3 regions of the Pseudomonas sp. PVC-3-1 genome follow, and region 2 is predicted to be linked to each of the others. Evidence: riboswitches for the same ligand, from Rfam matches in the RefSeq annotation. Region 2 holds a riboswitch; each other region holds the start of a gene.

Region 1 (5,882 bases), 1.6 Mb from region 2:
GATCTGCGCGGCGTAGGGATGGGTCGCGTCGAGCAACAGGTCGAAACCGCGTTCGCGGATGTAGTCCGCAAGGCCTTCGGCGCCGCCGTAACCACCGACGCGCACCTCGCAGGCCAGATCGTCCGGCACCTTGCCCAGGCCGGCGAGGCTGTAGAGATGCTGCGGCCCCAGGCGCCGCGCGATAGCCAGCGCTTCGCCGATACCGCCCAGTAGCAGGACTCGCTTCATCGAACCTCCAGCGCTTCGCCCACCAGGTTGCCCTGGCGGTCGATGGCGAAGACTTCCAGTTGTACTTCGGCGGGCACGATGCGCCGGGCGAAGGCCAGTGCGCGGGCGCAGACGGCGTCACCCAGAGCGATGCCCTCGGCGCGACAGAGCGCCAGCGCCTGCTGGCTGGTGTTGGCGTCGCGCATGCGTTGCTGCAGGTCCGCCGAGGCGCCGATGTCCGCCGCCCACTCGGCGAGCTGCGGCAGGTCGATGCTGGAGTGACGACTGTGCAAATCCATGTGGCCGGCGGCGAGCTTGCTGATCTTGCCGAAGCCGCCGCAGACGCTGAAACGCTCCACCGGCACCTTGCGCAGGTGCTTGAGCGCTGCACCGGCGAAGTCACCCATCTCGATCAGCGCGGTGTCGTCGAAACCGTAGCGACGGCGCATGGCGTCCTCGCTGGCGTTGCCGGTGCAGGCGGCGAGATGGCGGAAACCGTTGGCGCGGGCGACGTCGATGCCCTGCTGGATCGACGCGATATAGGCCGAGCAGGAGAACGGCCGGACGATGCCGGTAGTGCCGAGGATCGACAGGCCGCCGAGAATGCCCAGGCGCGGGTTCATGGTCTTGAGCGCCAGCTCGGCGCCGCCCTCGATATGGATGGTGACGTCGAAGCCACCGGCATAGCCGCACTCGGCCGCCAGCGCAGCGAGGTTACCCTGCATCATCTGCCGTGGAACGGGATTGATTGCCGGCTCGCCCACCGCGAGCACCAGCCCCGGCTTGGTGACGGTGCCGACGCCTTCTCCAGCGTAAAAACGCACGCCCGGCTCATTGCTCAAGGCGACGCGCGCAAAGACCAGCGCACCGTGGGTCACGTCCGGGTCGTCGCCGGCATCCTTCAGCGTACCGGCTTCGGCGCCGCCAACCGTGAGGCGGCAGAACTCCAGGCGCAGGGTCGCGCTGCGCTCTTTGGGCAGGCTGATCTGTGCGGCGTCCAGCGCTTCACCGGTCAGTAGCAGGCGCGCCGCCGCCAGGCTGGTGGCGGTGGCGCAACTGCCCGTGGTGTAGCCGCTGCGCAGCGGGCGAGGTTCTTCGGGCGTCTCGTCACGCATGGTCATTCAGCCTGGGGCTTGTGCACTTCCAGCAAGGTGATCGGCAACGCCGCGCGCCAGGTATCGAAACCGCCGAGCGGCTGGGCCTGGGACACCGACAGGCGAGTCAGCTCGCCGCCAAGGCGGGCGCGCCAGCTCAGCAGCATGGACTCGCTCTGCAGGGTGACGGCGTTGGCCACTAGTCGGCCGCCAGGCTTGAGTTGCTCCCAGCACTGCTCGAAGACACCGGGCAGGGTTACACCACCGCCGATGAAGATCGCATCCGGGCGCTCCAGTCCCTGCAATGCCTCCGGCGCAGCGCCGCAGACCAGTTGCAGCGCCGGCACACCGAGGGCGTCGCGGTTGAAACGGATATGTTCCTGGCGCCCGTCGTTGGCTTCGATGGCCAGCGTGCGACAGCTCGGATGTGCGCGCATCCACTCGATGCCAATGGAGCCGCAGCCGGCGCCGACATCCCAGAGGAGCTCGCCGGGCTTCGGTGCCAACCGTGCCAGGGTCACGGCGCGGACGTCGCGCTTGGTCAGTTGGCCGTCATGGCGGTAGGCGTCGTCCGGCAGGCCGATGGTCAGGGGCAGACGAACCGCGTCGACGCCGGCTACGCACTGCACAGCCACCAGGTTCAGTGCAGCCATCTCGCTCTGCGACCAGTCGCTGGCAAGCCCGTCGATACGCCGCTCCGCCTCACCGCCCAGGTGTTCCAGCACGCTGAGGCGACTCGCGCCGAATCCTCGTTCGCGCAGCAATGCGGCGATCGCCGCCGGGCTGCTGCCGTCGTTACTGAGGATCAGCAGCCTGGCGCCGTCGTGGATCTGCGCGTTGAGTGCGGCCAATGGGCGTGCCACCAGCGACAGCAGCGCGCAATCCTGCAACGCCCAGCCCAGGCGCGCCGCTGCGAGGGAGGCAGAGGACGGCGCGGAAAGCACGAGCATTTCCTCGGACGGAATCTGACGGGCCAGGCTAGCGCCGACGCCGAACCACATCGGGTCACCGCTGGCCAGCACGCAGGTCGGCTCACCGCGCCGGCGCATCACCGGTTCCAGGCTGAACGGGCTCGGCCAGGCCTGGCGATGAGCGCGCAGACAATGCGGCAGCAGCTCCAGCTGGCGTGGCGCGCCGATCACTTCGCTGGCGGCGAGCAGGGCGCGGCGCGCGGCCTTGCCGAGGCCGGCATAACCGTCCTCGCCGATGCCAACGATGGTCAGCCAGGGCGTCATGAAATTTCCTCGAAGGTGCGACGATCGATCCGACGGGCAGGCTTTTCCTGCCTTCGGGCAAAGCAGGCATAATACCCGCTTCGTCGGTGCTCGTAGGACGCTTCGCAATTGAACAGCGAAGCATCCGAGAGCCGAAGAGGGAACACGGTTGAACCGTGGCTGCCCCCGCAACTGTAAGCAGCGAGTCCGCGCAATCCGACAGCATGAAGCGCATTTTCATGCGGTCGATCAGGCCACTGGGCAACCGGGAAGGCCGCGCTGGATGAGGACCTGCCAGCCAGGAGACCTGCCGACGAAACCAGTCGCGCGTGCAGACATCGAGCGGGGTGTATCGGTGTCGTGAAGTCCCCTATGGGGGATTCGCAGGTCACCGCGACCCAGCCCTGGTGACCTCAGTGCCCGAATTCTCAGCTCCGCCCGTCCGTCCGCATGCCTGCCCCGGCCTGCTGCGCATCGTGGCCTCCCGCGATGGCGGCATCTGCCGCATCAAGCTGCCCTGTGGGCAACTCGACGCCAGCGCCGCGCGAGCCATCGCCCTGGCCGCCGAGCGCCATGCCGATGGCGTGCTGGAAGCGACCAATCGCGCCAACCTGCAGATTCGCGGCATACGCACCGGCACCGAACAGGCGCTGAGCAGGGAACTGCTCGCCGCCGGTCTCGGCCCGCGCGAACTGGCGGCGGACGATGTGCGCAACCTGCTGGTCAGCCCGGCGCTGGGCCTCGACGCCGCCACGACTTTCGATGCAGCTCCCCTGGCCGGCCAACTGCTCGATCTGCTGGAGCGCACACCGCGCTTCCACGGCCTGTCGCCCAAGTTCGGCATCCAGCTGGACGGCGGCGAAGCGCTGGCGATGCTGGAGCATCCCAACGATCTCTGGCTGTCGGCCATGTCCGGCGACGCGACGCCGCTGTTCGCCTTCGGCCTGGCCGGTTGTCCGCCGCAGCACGAAACGGTTGCCCCAGCCCTCGCCGCCGTGACAGCCGAGCAGGTACCGCTGCTGGTGGAAAGCCTGCTGCACCTGTTCCTCGATCTTGCCGGCGACGGCCAGACGCGCATGCGCCACCTGCGCGAGATGCTCCGCGATGAAGTGCTGCTGGAGCGCCTGCAGCAACGCCTGCCCTTCCAGTTGCACCTCGGGCCGGCTGTGGATAACTGGCGACGTCCTGCACCGCGGGCTTTCGGCCATCTCGGGATTCAGCCGCAGCGCCAGCCGGACCGCGCCATGGTCGGTGCGGGATTCATCCTCGGACGCCTCGACAGCACCCTACTGTTCGGCCTTGCCGATCTCGCCGAGCGATTCAGCGCCGGACAACTGCGTCTGACGCCGTGGCAAAGCCTGATCCTCCCCGATGTATCCCTGACCGACGCTCCCGTCGTACTCGCCGCGCTGGCCAACCTCGGCCTGGTGATCGATGCCGGTCAACCGCTCTCGCGCCTCGTCGCGTGCAGCGGCTCCAGCGGTTGCGCGCGCGGGCTGGCCGACACCAAGGCCGACGCCCTGCGCCTGGCCGAGCGCCTGCGTCACGCACCGCCGGCCGGCGTGCACCTGTGCGGCTGCCCGCGCTCCTGCGCCGCCGCCCACGTCGCCCCCTACACCCTGCTGGCCGTCGCCGACGGCCGCTATGACCTGTTCCGTCGCGCCGACGGCGTGGCCGGCTTTGGCCAGCCGCTGGCGCGCAACCTTCCCCTCGATGCCGCGGGCGACCTGCTCGCCGCACCCGGAGTTTCCACCGATGCTTGATTACATCCGCGACGGCCAGGCGATCTACCGCCAATCCTTCGCCACCATTCGCGCCGAGGCCGATCTCACCGGCATCCCCGCCGACCTGGAAAAGCTCGCCGTGCGGGTGATCCACGCCTGCGGCATGGTCGACGTCGTGCAGGACCTGCGTTTCTCCGCCGGCGCCGGGGCCATCGGCCGTGCGGCCCTGGCCGCTGGCGCGCCGATTCTCTGCGATGCGCGGATGGTCGCCGAGGGCATCACCCGCGCACGCCTGCCGGCACACAACGAGGTGATCTGCACCCTCAATGATCCGGACGTCCCGGAGCTCGCCCGCGAGCTGGGCAACACCCGCTCGGCGGTGGCGCTGGAGCACTGGCGCGAACACCTGGAAGGCAGCGTGGTGGTGATCGGCAATGCGCCGACTGCCCTCTTCTACCTGCTGGAAATGCTCGATGCCGGCGCACCGAAACCGGCGCTGATCCTTGGCTTCCCGGTGGGCTTCGTCGGCGCCATGGAATCCAAGGACGCCCTCGCCGCCGACAGCCGTGGCGTGCCCTACGTAATCGTGCGCGGACGCCGTGGCGGCAGCGCGATGGCCGCTGCGGCGGTGAACGCCCTGGCCACGGAGGTGGAGTGATGACCGGCCGCCTCATCGGCCTGGGCGTCGGCCCGGGCGACCCGGAACTGCTGACCCTCAAGGCCCTGCGCCTGCTGCGCGCCTCCCCGGTGATCGGCTACTTCGTGGCCAAGGCCAAGCACCACGCAGGCCAGGGCGGCAATGCCTTCGCCATCATCGAGCAGCACCTGCTCGATGAGCAGCAACGCCTGCCGCTGGTCTACCCGGTGACCACCGAGAAACTGGAGCCGCCGCTGACCTACGAAGGCGTGATCAGCGACTTCTATGACACCGCTGCCGAGCAGGTGGCGATGCACCTGGACGCCGGTCGCGACGTGGCAGTGATCTGCGAGGGCGACCCGTTCTTCTACGGCTCCTACATGTACCTGCACGACCGTCTTTCGCAGCGGTATGACACCGAAGTCGTACCCGGCGTCTGCTCAATGCTCGGCAGCGCAGCGGTGCTCGGCGTGCCGCTGGTGTATCGCAACCAGAGCCTGTCGGTACTCTCCGGCGTGCTGCCGGAAGACGAACTCAAGCGCCGCCTGGCCGACGCCGATGCGGCAGTGGTGATGAAGCTCGGCCGCAACTTCGACAAGGTCCGCCGCGTGCTCCGCGAGCTGGGCCGTGACGGCAGCGCCCACTACGTCGAACGCGCCACCATGCGCGAGCAGCGCATCGTGGCGTTGGACGACGTCGACCCGATGGCTTCGCCGTACTTCTCGATGATCGTCATTCCCGGCCAGCGGTGGAACGGCTGATGCGCCCTGCCATTGTCATCCTCGGCCAGGGCGCGCTGGCCACCGCGCGACGCCTGCAGGACGTTTATCCACAGGCACGCGTATTGGGTCTGAAAGACCGCGTCGAAGGCGCCGATGAGTCCTACGCTAATTTCGGCGATACCCTGCGCCAGCTCTACCGCGACGACACCTCGATTATCGCCCTGTGCGCCGCCGGCATCGTCATCCGCACCCTCGCACCCCTGCTCAGCGAGAAGGGCGCGGAG
Region 2 (5,882 bases):
CCCGCAACTGTTGCAGGCCAACGCCAGCCTGCTGCTGGAAGGCGAGGAACTGCTGCAGGAAGAAGTCTTCGGTCCGACCACCATCGTCGTCGAAGTGGCCGATGAAGCCGAACTGCGCCGCGCGCTGGACGGCCTGCACGGCCAGCTCACCGCCACACTGATCGCCGAACCGGACGACCTCGCACGCTTCGCCGCCCTGGTGCCGGTGCTGGAGCGCAAGGCCGGTCGCCTGCTGATCAACGGCTATCCGACCGGCGTGGAAGTCTGCGACGCCATGGTTCACGGCGGCCCCTATCCGGCGACCTCCGACGCGCGTGGCACGTCCGTCGGTAGCCTGGCCATCGACCGCTTCCTGCGCCCGGTGTGCTACCAGAACTACCCGGATGCGCTACTGCCCGAAGCGCTGAAGGACGCCAACCCGCTGGGTATCGCGCGGCTGGTGGATGGCGAGACGACGCGCAACGCGGTGACTCGCTGAAGGGTTCGTCGGCGCGGGAGTGAACTGTCGGCCAGTCCCGCGCCGATGCTCAGCCCCGGCCTTGCGCCGGGGCTTTTTTATGCGGTGCTTTTCGTAGGAGCGAGCTTGCTCGCGAACCGCCCCAGCAGCGGAGCCAAGCTGTTCGCGAGCAAGCTCGCTCCTACATGGGCGGCTCGCTATGCGAGCAGCCTGCGCAAATCGGCATACAGCGAATCGCTGATCTCCACGCCCTCGCTCACACTGCGTTCGCGCGCCGCGAAACGCCGCTGCGATGGCAAACGCGCGCCCATGTCGACGATGGACTCGAACAAGGTCTCGGCCCGCGCCAGATGCTGCGCAGCCTCCGCACCGAGGAAGCGCGCCGGGTCGATGGCGATCAGCAACTCGCCGTGATGGGGCGAGGATTTCGTGCCCTCATCGAACACCGTGGATTCGGCACTGGTCAGGTCGCCGATCAACGGCCCGGCGATCAGCTCGACCATGGTCGCCAGCGCCGAGCCCTTGTGCCCGCCGAAGGTCAGCATGGCGCCGTCGAGCACGGCGCTCGCATCCGTACTGGGATTGCCCTGCGCATCGATGCCCCAGCCCAGCGGGATCGCCTTGCCCTCGCGCTCGTGCAACTGGATTTCCCCGCGCGCCACCACCGTGGTGGCAAAGTCGAAGACGTAGGGGTTCTGGCCCACACGCGGCCAGCCGAAAGCGATGGGGTTGGTGCCGAACAATGGCCGCGTCCCGCCGGCCGGCGCCACATAGGCCTGGGCCGGCGTAACGGCCAGGGCTACCAGGCCATGGGCGACGATCCGCTCGATCTCCACCCACAGCGCGGAAAAGTGTACGCAATGGTTGACCGCCATCGCGGCGATGCCCTGGCTGCGAGCCTTCTCCACCAGTTTCGGCAGCCCGAGATCGAACGCGCACTGCGAGAAACCGCCCTTGGCGTCCACCCGCACCAGCGCCGGGGCCGGTTCCGACAGCTCCGGCACGGCATCGAGCGAAACCTTGCCGGCGCGCGCCGTGTGGATGCAGCCAAGCAACCGCCACACCCCGTGGGAGGTACAGCCATCACGCTCGCCGGCCAGCACCGTCTCGGTCACGCCCTGCACGTGGGGCTCGCTGAAACCGTGGCGACGCAGGATCGCTTCGGACAGTTCGCGCAGTTCTTCCAGGCTCAGTCGGGTCACGCCATCCTCCTCGGTTGCTACAAAAGACTGCGGCAATCCGCCGCCGGTCGGTGATCGTGTCTACAGTGGATGCTCGCGCCAAGGCCCGCTTGCGTGCAATCGTCGGCAGCGACGACGATTTCGGCACAGCCTGCCGCACCATTTCCGACTATCCGGTCGTCCGAAGGATTGGCCCCACGTTGCTTGGGCCAATCCTGAGCTTCGGGTAAACTTCCGCATCTTTGCCTTCTCATAACGATCAGCCTGATGCCCACGACGTTTCACGAGATTCCCCGCGCGCGCCCTGCCACGCCCCTGCTCGACCGCGCCAGCACGCCGGTCGAGCTGCGTCGGCTGGGCGAGACGGAGCTGCTGACCCTCGCTGACGAACTGCGCCAGTACCTGCTGTACAGCGTCGGCCAGACCGGCGGCCACTTCGGCGCAGGCCTGGGCGTCATCGAACTGACGGTGGCCCTGCACTACGTCTTCGACACCCCGGACGACCGTCTGGTGTGGGACGTCGGCCACCAGGCCTACCCGCACAAGATCCTCACCGGCCGCCGCGAACGCATGGGCAGCCTGCGCCAGAAGGACGGCCTGGCCGCCTTCCCGCGCCGCTCGGAGAGCGAGTACGACACCTTCGGCGTCGGCCACTCCAGCACCTCCATCAGCGCGGCCCTCGGCATGGCCATCGCCGCGCGCATGCAGGGCTCCAGTCGCAAGTCGGTGGCAGTGATCGGAGACGGCGCGCTGACCGCCGGCATGGCCTTCGAGGCGCTCAACCACGCGTCGGAAGTAAAGGCCGACATGCTGGTGATCCTCAACGACAACGACATGTCGATCTCCAACAACGTCGGCGGCCTGTCCAACTACCTGGCCAAGATCCTCTCCAGCCGCACCTACAGCAGCATGCGCGAAGGCAGCAAGAAGGTGCTCTCGCGCCTGCCCGGCGCCTGGGAGATCGCCCGCCGCACCGAGGAATACGCCAAGGGCATGCTGGTCCCCGGCACCCTGTTCGAGGAGCTGGGCTGGAACTACATCGGCCCCATCGACGGCCACGACCTGCCCACCCTGATCGCCACCCTGCGCAACATGCGTGACCTCAAGGGCCCGCAGTTCCTCCACGTGGTGACCAAGAAGGGCAAGGGCTTCGGCCCGGCCGAGATCGACCCGATCGGCTACCACGCCATCACCAAGCTCGAACCCGAAGGCGCCCCCGCCCACGCCGTGCCGAAGAAGACCGGCGGGCCGAAGTACTCCAGCGTATTTGGCCAGTGGCTATGCGACATGGCCGCGCAAGACCCGCGCCTGGTCGGCATCACCCCGGCAATGAAGGAAGGCTCCGACCTGGTCGCCTTCGCCGACAGGTTCCCGGACCGCTACTTCGACGTCGCCATCGCCGAGCAGCACGCCGTGACCCTGGCGGCCGGCATGGCCTGCGATGGCGCCAAACCGGTGGTGGCGATCTACTCCACCTTCCTGCAGCGCGGCTACGACCAACTGATCCACGACGTCGCGGTGCAGAACCTCGATGTGCTGTTCGCCATCGACCGCGCCGGTCTGGTCGGCGAAGACGGCCCGACCCACGCCGGCAGCTTCGACCTCTCCTACCTGCGCTGCATCCCCGGCATGCTGGTGATGACCCCCAGCGACGAGAACGAATTGCGCAAGCTGCTCACCACCGGCCATCACTTCGAAGGCCCGGCGGCGGTGCGCTACCCGCGCGGTACCGGCCCGAACGCCAGCATCGAAGCCGAACTGGCCCCGGTGGAAATCGGCAAGGGCGTGGTGCGCCGTGAAGGCAAGGCTGGCAAGGTCGCCTTCCTGGTGTTCGGCGTGCAACTGGCCGAAGCGCTGAAAGTGGCCGAGCAGTTCGACGCAACCGTCGCCGACATGCGCTTCGTCAAGCCGCTGGACGAAGAGCTGGTACGCCAGCTGGCCGCCAGCCACGAGCTGCTGGTGACCGTCGAGGAAAACTCGGTGATGGGTGGCGCCGGCGCCGCCGTCAGCGAATTCCTCGCCCGCGAGAACCTCCAGCAGCCAATCCTGCACCTGGGCCTGCCGGACTACTATGTCGAGCACGCCAAACCGGCACAGATGCTCGCGGAGTGCGGGCTGGACGCCGCCGGCATCGAAGCCTCGGTGAAGGCACGGCTGGAAGCGCTCGGCAACCGCTGAGCGCATCCCTCGCACTGAGTATTGCCAGTCACCGGCGCACCCTCTAAGGTGCGCCGGTTTTCGTTCGAGGTAACGGGAAGCAGGTGAAAGACCTGCGCTGCCCCCGCAACGGTAACCGACACGTTCCCGAACCGGATCCTGATCTCGCGAGCTAGAGCAGAACAAGGCGAAAGCAGAAGTGGAAGCGGAGTTTGCTACAGCAAATGAGCCTTCCGCTTCTGCTTTCAACGCAGTTATGCCGACGCGCAGCAGATCAGGGCCGGTTCGACTCGCAGCATCGCCATGGCCACTGCTCTTGTGGGAAGGCGGCGATGTGACGTCGGCAGCCCGGAGACCGCCCTCGACACGCCCCGACAGGTGTTGCGGAGGGCCGCACCGTCAAGTGCGGCCTGCCGCCCTTGCCACGCCCTCCTCGAAAGTCATCCGACCGCTTTTGAGGACGTTCCATGAAACTGACCCGACTCGCCCTGGCCACCAGCCTGCTGCCCGGCATGGCCTTCGCCGCTGGCGACATCTACACGCTCTCCGACCAGGTGATCACCTCCGCCCGCCAGGCCCAGCCGCGCGCCGAAGCCACCTCGGCCAACAGCGTGTTCACCCGCGCCGACATCGAACGCCTGCAGGTGCGCAGCGTGCCCGCCCTGCTCGCCCGCGTGCCTGGCGTACAGATGGGCAGCTCCGGCGGCGTGGTGTCCTACTCCGTGCGCGGTACCAGCACCGCGCAGACCCTGGTGCTGGTGGACGGCCAGCGCGTCGCCTCGGCCAGCAGCGGCATCGCCCGCCTGGACTACCTGAGCATCGACAGCATCGAGCGCGTCGAAGTGACCCGCGGCCCGCGCTCGGCGCTGTATGGCGCCGACGCCATCGGCGGGGTCATCCAGATCTTCACCCGCCGCGGCGAAGCCGGCCTGCACCCGGAAGTGCGCCTGGCCGCCGGCAGCCACGGCACCTTCGAGCGCAGCCTGAGCCTCTCCGGCGGCAACGAGCAGACCCGCTACAACCTCGGTGGCAGCCTCGACGAGAGCCAGGGCTGGGACCGCACCAGCGACAACGTCGGCGCCGACAACGACCACGACGCCCAGCGCAACAAGGCCGTGCACCTGAACCTGGACCATCGCTTCAGCGATGACTGGAAGGCCGGGCTGAACCTCAACGACCAGCGCGGCAAGAACGAATACGACGACGCCTACAACTTCGAGCCCGGTACGCCGCAGGACGAATTCCGCGTCAGCAGCTACAGCGCCTACCTCGACGGCCAGATCACCAAGATGTGGAACAGCCGCCTGGAGCTGGGCCGCAGCTACGACCGCAACAAGGCTGTGGGCGCCGCCGACAGCTGGAACAACGGCACGCTGGAAACCACCCGCCACTCGGCGAGCTGGATCAACCGCCTGCAACTGGACGAAGCCAACCAGTTGGCCCTGGGCGCCGACTGGTACGAAGACAAGGTCGATGGCACCACCGCCTTTGCAGAGGACCAGCGCAGCAACCGCGCCTTCTTTGCCCAGCACAGCTTCAAGGGCGACAGCTTCGGCACCGAACTGGGCATCCGCCACGACAACAACCAGGCCTACGGCAGCCAGAACAGCTGGAACGCCGCCTTCAGCCTGCCGGTGGGCGAAAGCCAGACCTGGATTGCCAGCTACGGCGAAGGCTTCCGCGCGCCGACCTTCAGCGACCTCTACTACCCCGGCGCGAGCAACCCGGACCTGAAGGCCGAGACCTCGAAAACCTACGAACTGCAATGGCGCGGGGACATCGAAGGCACGCACCTGGAAGCCTCGCTGTACCGCACCGAGATCGACGACCTGATCGCCTGGGACAGCACCAGCAACCAGCCGGAGAACATCAACAAGGCGCGCATCGATGGCTTCGAAGCCAGCGTCGCCCGCGAGGTGCTGGGCTGGCAGGCCGCGCTCGGCCTGAGTCTGATCGACCCGCGCGACCGCGACAGCGGCCACACTCTGCCTTACCGCGCGCGCCGCACCCTGAGCCTGGACCTGGACCGGCAGTTCGGCGCCTTCGGCGTCGGCGGCACCTGGCGCGCCGTCAGCCAGCGTTATGAC
Region 3 (5,882 bases), 1.6 Mb from region 2:
ACTCGGGATGCCAGTCGGCCTGCCAGCGGGCGAGGTCGCAACTGCCCACTTGCGGGTGATAGACCGACACGCGCGGCAGGGTTTGTGGCTCGCTCCAGGCGTAATCGCGTTGCAGGTGACGGTTGGCGAGGCAGGCGAAGAATTGCCGGGCGTTGTCCATGCCGCCCTGGCGCAGGTACTGCCAGAGGCGCTCTGCGTCGTGCGACGCAACGCTGCACAGCGCGGCCAGTTCGGGGTCGGGTTTGTCGTCGCCGGGTACCGCGATCAGCGTGACGCCGCGCTCGGCCAGCGCCACCAACTGCTCCATGCCGTAGCGCCAGTAACCGACACCACCGTGCACGGAAATCAGGATGACCTTGGCATGTTGCAGCACCTCGTCGACGTAGAGGTCCACCGAGGCGTGGTTCTGCAACTGCATGGGGTTGGCCAGGCGCAGGCTCGGGTAATCCTCCGGCAGTTCGCGGGCGGCCTCGGCGAGCAGCGCCAGGTGCGAGTCGCCGCTGCAAAGAATCACCAGGTCGGCGGGCGTCTGGGCCAGGTCGGCGATGCCGTCGTCGGGGACGAAGCCGCCGGGTTGGGTGCGCAGCAGGTGCATGGGTTTGCTCGATGGTGGCTCTTCGTAGGAGCGAGCTTGCTCGCGAACATTGCCCCGCTGCGAGGTTGGTTCGCGAGCAAGCTCGCTCCTACACGATCAGGAGAGGGCGGTACGCAGCTCGTTGGCGATGGCGGCCTGGTCCAGTTCCTGGCCGATCACCACCAGGCGCGTGCCGCGGGTTTCATCGCTGCGCCAGGCGCGGTCGAAGTGCTTGTCAAAGCGCTTGCCGACACCTTGCACCAGCAGGCGCATGGGTTTGCCGGGGATGGCGACGAAGCCCTTGATGCGCAGCACGGCGTGGCGCTCGACCAGCGCGTTCAGGGCATCCAGCAGGGCGCGCTCTTCCACTTCCGGGAGGTCGACATGGAAGGAGTCGAACTCGTCGTGGTCATGATCTTCATGGCCCTCGTGGTCGTGATGCGTCGGGCGGCTGTCGATGTGCAGCTCGGCTTCGGCATTCAGACCCAGCAGCACGGAGAGCGGCAGCTGGCCGGAATTGGCTTCGACGATCTTCACCGCCGGCGGCAGTTCTTCCGCGACTTCGGCGCGTACGCGGGCCAGCGCGTCGGCGTCGAGCAGGTCGGCCTTGTTCAGTACCACCAGGTCGGCGCTGGCGAGCTGGTCTTCGAAGAGTTCGTGCAGCGGCGATTCGTGATCCAGGTTCGGGTCCTGCTTGCGCTGCTCGTCCACCTGCTCGGGGTGGGCGGCGAAGGTGCCGGCGGCCACGGCCGGGCTGTCGACCACGGTGATCACCGCATCCACGGTGCAGGCGTTGCGGATTTCCGGCCATTGGAAGGCCTGCACCAGCGGCTTGGGCAGGGCCAGGCCGGAAGTTTCGATGAGTATCTGGTCGAGGTCGCCGCGGCGCGCCACCAGCTCGCGCATCACCGGGAAGAATTCTTCCTGCACGGTGCAGCACAGGCAGCCGTTGGCCAGTTCGAAGACGCGGCCGACCGCTTCTTCTTCGCTGCAGCCAATGGAGCACTGCTTGAGGATTTCGCCGTCGATGCCCAGCTCGCCGAATTCGTTGACGATCACCGCGATGCGGCGGCCTTCGGCATTGTCGAGCATGTGGCGGAGCAGGGTGGTCTTACCGGCACCGAGGAAGCCGGTGACGATGGTGACGGGGAGTTTGGCCAGGGTTTTCATGCGCGCCTCGCAAGCGGAAGTTGGAAGGCGGATGAAGGGCGCGCGCGCGGGTTCGCCGCGCAACGAAGGTCGCCACCGGATCACCCCGCCCGGTTGTCTGTTGATAACGAACCGGTTCCGGATCTCGCGAGCTAGAGCCAGGCTAGGCGGAGGATCGCCGGGGATGCAGAGTTGACTGTAGTCAATGAGCAGTCCACGGCGATCCTCCAACGCAGCATGGCCGACGCGCAGCAGATCGAAAACCGGTGACGAGGCAGGTCTCCTGGCTCACAGCCCTTGGTTATCTCTTCGCCTTCCCGCCCGAATCGGCAGTGGCGCATGAAGAGACAGGCTGTTCACAGTTGCGGGGGCAGCCGTGGCGCATCCGAAGATTTCCACGTTCCCTCTTAGCTCCGGCCAGCGCCGGAGAACCTCGAAGGGAGGAAGGCTACGCAGCGTAGACGGGGCGGTCAATCGCCGGGGATCGGTTGACGCCTGCCGGCTGCCGTGGTCAGCTAGCGCGGTTTCAGGTGTCTCGCGCCGCGCGCGAGGTGAAACGGGAAGCCGGTGCGTCCGCAAGGACCAGTCCGGCGCTGCCCCCGCAACGGTAGGCGATCGTAGGGTCATCAGTAGTCACTGTGCGCACGCATGGGAAGACTGACCCGCTTGGCCACGAGCCAACGTCGCAAGCCCGGAGACCGGCCTGGAGCTTTCGTTTTTTGGCAAACCCGCGGTGGGCGGGCGCAGGCCGTGGCGCGTCCTTCCGGCGCGTTCGAATGCGTTCAACCTCTGCGTTCTCTTACTTTGATCTTCAGAGGGAACGTTCATGTCCAGCAGCACCCTGACGCACGCGTCGAGCACTTCCATCCCCCTTTCCAAGCGCATCAGCCTGGCCGTTGGCGCCAGCCTGCTGGGCGCGCTGCTGGTGTATTTCGCCGGCTTCTCGCATCTGGAAGCGGTGCACAACGCCGCGCACGACACCCGCCACAGCGCTGGTTTCCCCTGCCACTGATGTGCACCGCCTGCGCGTAAGCGCAGCGAATTCGAGGCACTCCCGGTCGCGCGTTCGCAGCGTTCGAGGCCTCGTCTCGCCTGGAGAATTGCAATGATCAAACGTATCGCCCAGACCGCCGGTTTCGCCGGTCTGATCGCGGCGCTGGTACTCACCGTGGTCCAGTTGCTGTGGGTATCCCCGCTGATCCTCAAGGCGGAAACCTATGAGAAATCCGAGCCGGCCGCCGCGCTGGTCGAGGAGCACGCTCATGAGCATGCCGAGGGTGCTGCCGCTGGCCACCACCATGACGCGCAAGCCTGGGAACCGGAAGACGGCTGGCAGCGCATCCTCTCCACCACCGGCGGCAACCTGGTGGTCGCGGTGGGCTTCGCCCTGATGCTGGCCGGCCTGTTCACCCTGCGCGAGCCGGGCAAGACCTCCGAAGGCCTGCTCTGGGGCCTGGCCGGTTTCGCCGTGTTCACCCTGGCTCCATCTCTGGGCCTGCCGCCGGAAGTCCCCGGCACCGCCGCCGCCGACCTGAACCTGCGGCAGACCTGGTGGATCGGCACGGCCGCCGCCACCGCCGCCGGCCTCGCGCTGCTGGTGTTCGGCCGCAACTGGGCACTGAAGATCGTCGGTGCCGCACTGCTGGTGGTACCGCATGTGATCGGCGCGCCGCAGCCGGAAGTGCATTCCAGCCTCGCGCCGGAAAGCCTCGCCCATGAGTTCATCGTCGCCTCGCTGGTCACCAACGCGGTGTTCTGGGCAGCCCTGGGCCTGGTCGCGGCCTGGCTGTTCCGTCGCTTCGCGCCGTCGGCCTGATCCACGCGTTATGCTCGACCCCCGCAGCCGGCTCGGCCGCCTGCGGGGTTTTGTTTTCTGGAGATAGAGAATGACGCTGGTTGCCGGCCTGGGTTGCCGCCGTGGCTGCTCGCTCGATGAACTGCGCGAGTTGCTGCGCGAAACGCTGGCGGAAGTCGGACTCGACGAGTCGAACCTCACCGCGCTGGCCAGCGCCACGCTGAAGGCCGACGAAGACGGGCTTGTCGCGCTGGCCACCGCGCTCGACCTGCCGCTGGCACTGTTCACGCCGCAACAGCTCGCGACATGCGAGAAGCGCCTGGGCGAGCCCTCCGAAACCGTGCGCGCCGCCACCGGGAGCGCCAGCGTAGCCGAGGCGGCGGCATTGCTACAGGCCGAGGCGCAAAGCGGTGCGCCGGCACGCCTGCTGGTGGGCAAACGGCGCAGCGATCAAGCCACCTGCGCGCTGGCTTTCATCCCCGTCGAACTCATACAGGAGCAGCCATGACGGTCCATTTCATCGGTGCCGGCCCCGGCGACCCTGAACTCATCACGGTCAAGGGCCAGCGGCTGATCCGTTCCTGTCCGGTGATCCTCTACGCAGGCTCGCTGGTACCGCCGGCGGTGCTGGAAGGGCACAGCGCCGAACGCGTGGTGAATACCGCCGAACTGCACCTGGACGAGATCGTCGCACTGCTGGCCCAGGCCCATGGCGAAGGCAAGGATGTTGCCCGAGTGCACTCCGGCGACCCGTCGCTGTACGGCGCCATCGGTGAGCAGATTCGCCACCTGCGTGCGCTGGGCATTCCCTATGAGATCGTTCCTGGCGTAACCGCCACCTCTGCCTGCGCGGCGATCCTGGGTTGCGAGCTGACCCTGCCGGATATCTCGCAGACGCTGATCCTTACCCGTTACGCCCACAAGACGCGCATGCCCGAAGGTGAATCCCTTGCCGAGCTGGCGCAGCACCGTGCGACCCTGGCGATTCATCTCGGCGTGGGACAGTTGCCGAACATCGTCGCCGAACTGCTGCCGCACTACGGCGCCGATTGCCCGATCGCGGTGATCCACCGCGCCAGCTGGCCGGATCAGGACCAGGTCACCGGCACCCTCGGCGACATCCTGGCCAAGGCCGAAGCCAAGGGCTTCCGGCGCACGGCGCTGATCCTGGTGGGCAAGGTGCTGGGGGCGGAGGGATTTGCCGATTCGTCGCTGTACAGCGCGGGGCACGCGCATCTGTATCGGCCGTGATGCTTTTCCAGAGGTTACTGCTGGGCGAGGCCTAGCATAGGAGCGGACTCTGTCCGCGATCGCGCTGACGTTGCTCCGGCGCGCCAGGGAGCCCGGCCAACCCATCGCGGACGAAGTCCGCTCCAACGCGGGGCCAGGCTCGCCATTCGACACCAGGCCACGCACAAGTCGGCGCGTTGCATTTCGTAGGAGCGAGCAAGCTCGCTCCTACAGGTACCCTTGGGTTCAATCGTCCAGCGCTTCGAGTTCGCTAAGCTGCTCGTCGATCATCGCCTTCAACTGCTCCGCGGCCAGCGGCTTGTGCAGCAGCGGCCAGCCATGGGCGGAGGCCTGGGCGAGCAACTGCGGGTCGGTGTCGCCGGTGACCAGCACGGCGGCTATCCAGTCGTCATCGTAATGCTCGTGCAGGCGGGTGATGGCGTCGATGCCGGTCTGGTGGTCGCGCAGGCGGTAGTCGCTGATGATCAGGTCTGGCTTGTGCGCGGCGGTCGTCGCGTCGGCCAGCAGATCGGCGACATCGGCAACGATAACGTGCCGGTATTCCCAGCTCTGGAACAGCAGGCGCAGCCCTTCGCGGTTTTCCGCATCGTCTTCGATCAGGTAGATCAGCTTGTCGCTGCCCGCCACCGTGCGCAGCGGCAGGATTTCCGGTTGGCGCGGCTGCACGGCGGTGGCGCGCGGCAGGCTGATCATGAAGGCGCTGCCGTGCCCTTCGCGCGAATGCAGCGCCAGCGGATGGTCGAGCAGCCGCGCGGTGCGCTGGACGATGGCCAGCCCGAGGCCGAGGCCCTTGCTGCGATCGCGCTCGGGGTTGTCCAACTGGTGGAACTCCCAGAACACCTTCTGCTGTTCGCGCTCGGGAATTCCCGGGCCGCTATCCCAGACCTCCACGCGTACCTGACGGCCGCGGCGGCGCCAGCCGATCAGCACGCCGCCCTGCTCGGTGTAGCGGATGGCGTTCTCCACCAGATTTCGCAGGATGCGTTCGATCAGCGCCGGGTCGGACTTCACGAAAGGCGCGCCGGACCGTACGCGCAGGCTCAGGCCCTTGTCGGTCGCCTGTACACGGCAGTCTCCGGCGATGCGCTCGATCAACTCGGCGAGGGAGAAGGC

The links. A riboswitch is a leader RNA that binds a small molecule or an ion and turns the genes downstream of it on or off. The one in region 2 is predicted to bind cobalamin.
Region 1: linked by a shared signal. The riboswitch ahead of cobG (precorrin-3B synthase) and the one ahead of AC2T4A_RS08590 (TonB-dependent receptor domain-containing protein) in region 2 are both predicted to bind cobalamin.
Region 3: linked by a shared signal. The riboswitch ahead of cobW (cobalamin biosynthesis protein CobW) and the one ahead of AC2T4A_RS08590 (TonB-dependent receptor domain-containing protein) in region 2 are both predicted to bind cobalamin.

Annotation. Positions count from the first base shown of each region.
Region 1 is NZ_CM172023.1:268,054-273,935, forward strand. Features, by position in the region: gene AC2T4A_RS01300 (cobalt-precorrin-6A reductase) at 1-228, opposite strand, end outside; gene AC2T4A_RS01305 (cobalt-precorrin-5B (C(1))-methyltransferase) at 225-1,322, opposite strand; gene cbiE (precorrin-6y C5,15-methyltransferase (decarboxylating) subunit CbiE) at 1,325-2,536, opposite strand; cobalamin riboswitch at 2,604-2,844, shown strand; gene cobG (precorrin-3B synthase) at 2,923-4,278, shown strand; gene AC2T4A_RS01320 (precorrin-8X methylmutase) at 4,271-4,897, shown strand; gene AC2T4A_RS01325 (precorrin-2 C(20)-methyltransferase) at 4,897-5,637, shown strand; gene cobJ (precorrin-3B C(17)-methyltransferase) at 5,637-5,882, shown strand, end outside.
Region 2 is NZ_CM172023.1:1,858,597-1,864,478, reverse strand. Features, by position in the region: gene AC2T4A_RS08605 (aldehyde dehydrogenase (NADP(+))) at 1-478, shown strand, start outside; gene AC2T4A_RS08600 (Ldh family oxidoreductase) at 655-1,659, opposite strand; gene dxs (1-deoxy-D-xylulose-5-phosphate synthase) at 1,906-3,816, shown strand; cobalamin riboswitch at 3,854-4,172, shown strand; gene AC2T4A_RS08590 (TonB-dependent receptor domain-containing protein) at 4,263-5,882, shown strand, end outside.
Region 3 is NZ_CM172023.1:253,923-259,804, reverse strand. Features, by position in the region: gene cobN (cobaltochelatase subunit CobN) at 1-595, opposite strand, end outside; gene cobW (cobalamin biosynthesis protein CobW) at 692-1,744, opposite strand; cobalamin riboswitch at 1,980-2,174, opposite strand; cobalamin riboswitch at 2,235-2,444, shown strand; gene AC2T4A_RS01265 (CbtB domain-containing protein) at 2,550-2,735, shown strand; gene AC2T4A_RS01260 (CbtA family protein) at 2,829-3,539, shown strand; gene AC2T4A_RS01255 (cobalamin biosynthesis protein) at 3,610-4,026, shown strand; gene cobM (precorrin-4 C(11)-methyltransferase) at 4,023-4,769, shown strand; gene AC2T4A_RS01245 (ATP-binding response regulator) at 4,995-5,882, opposite strand, start outside.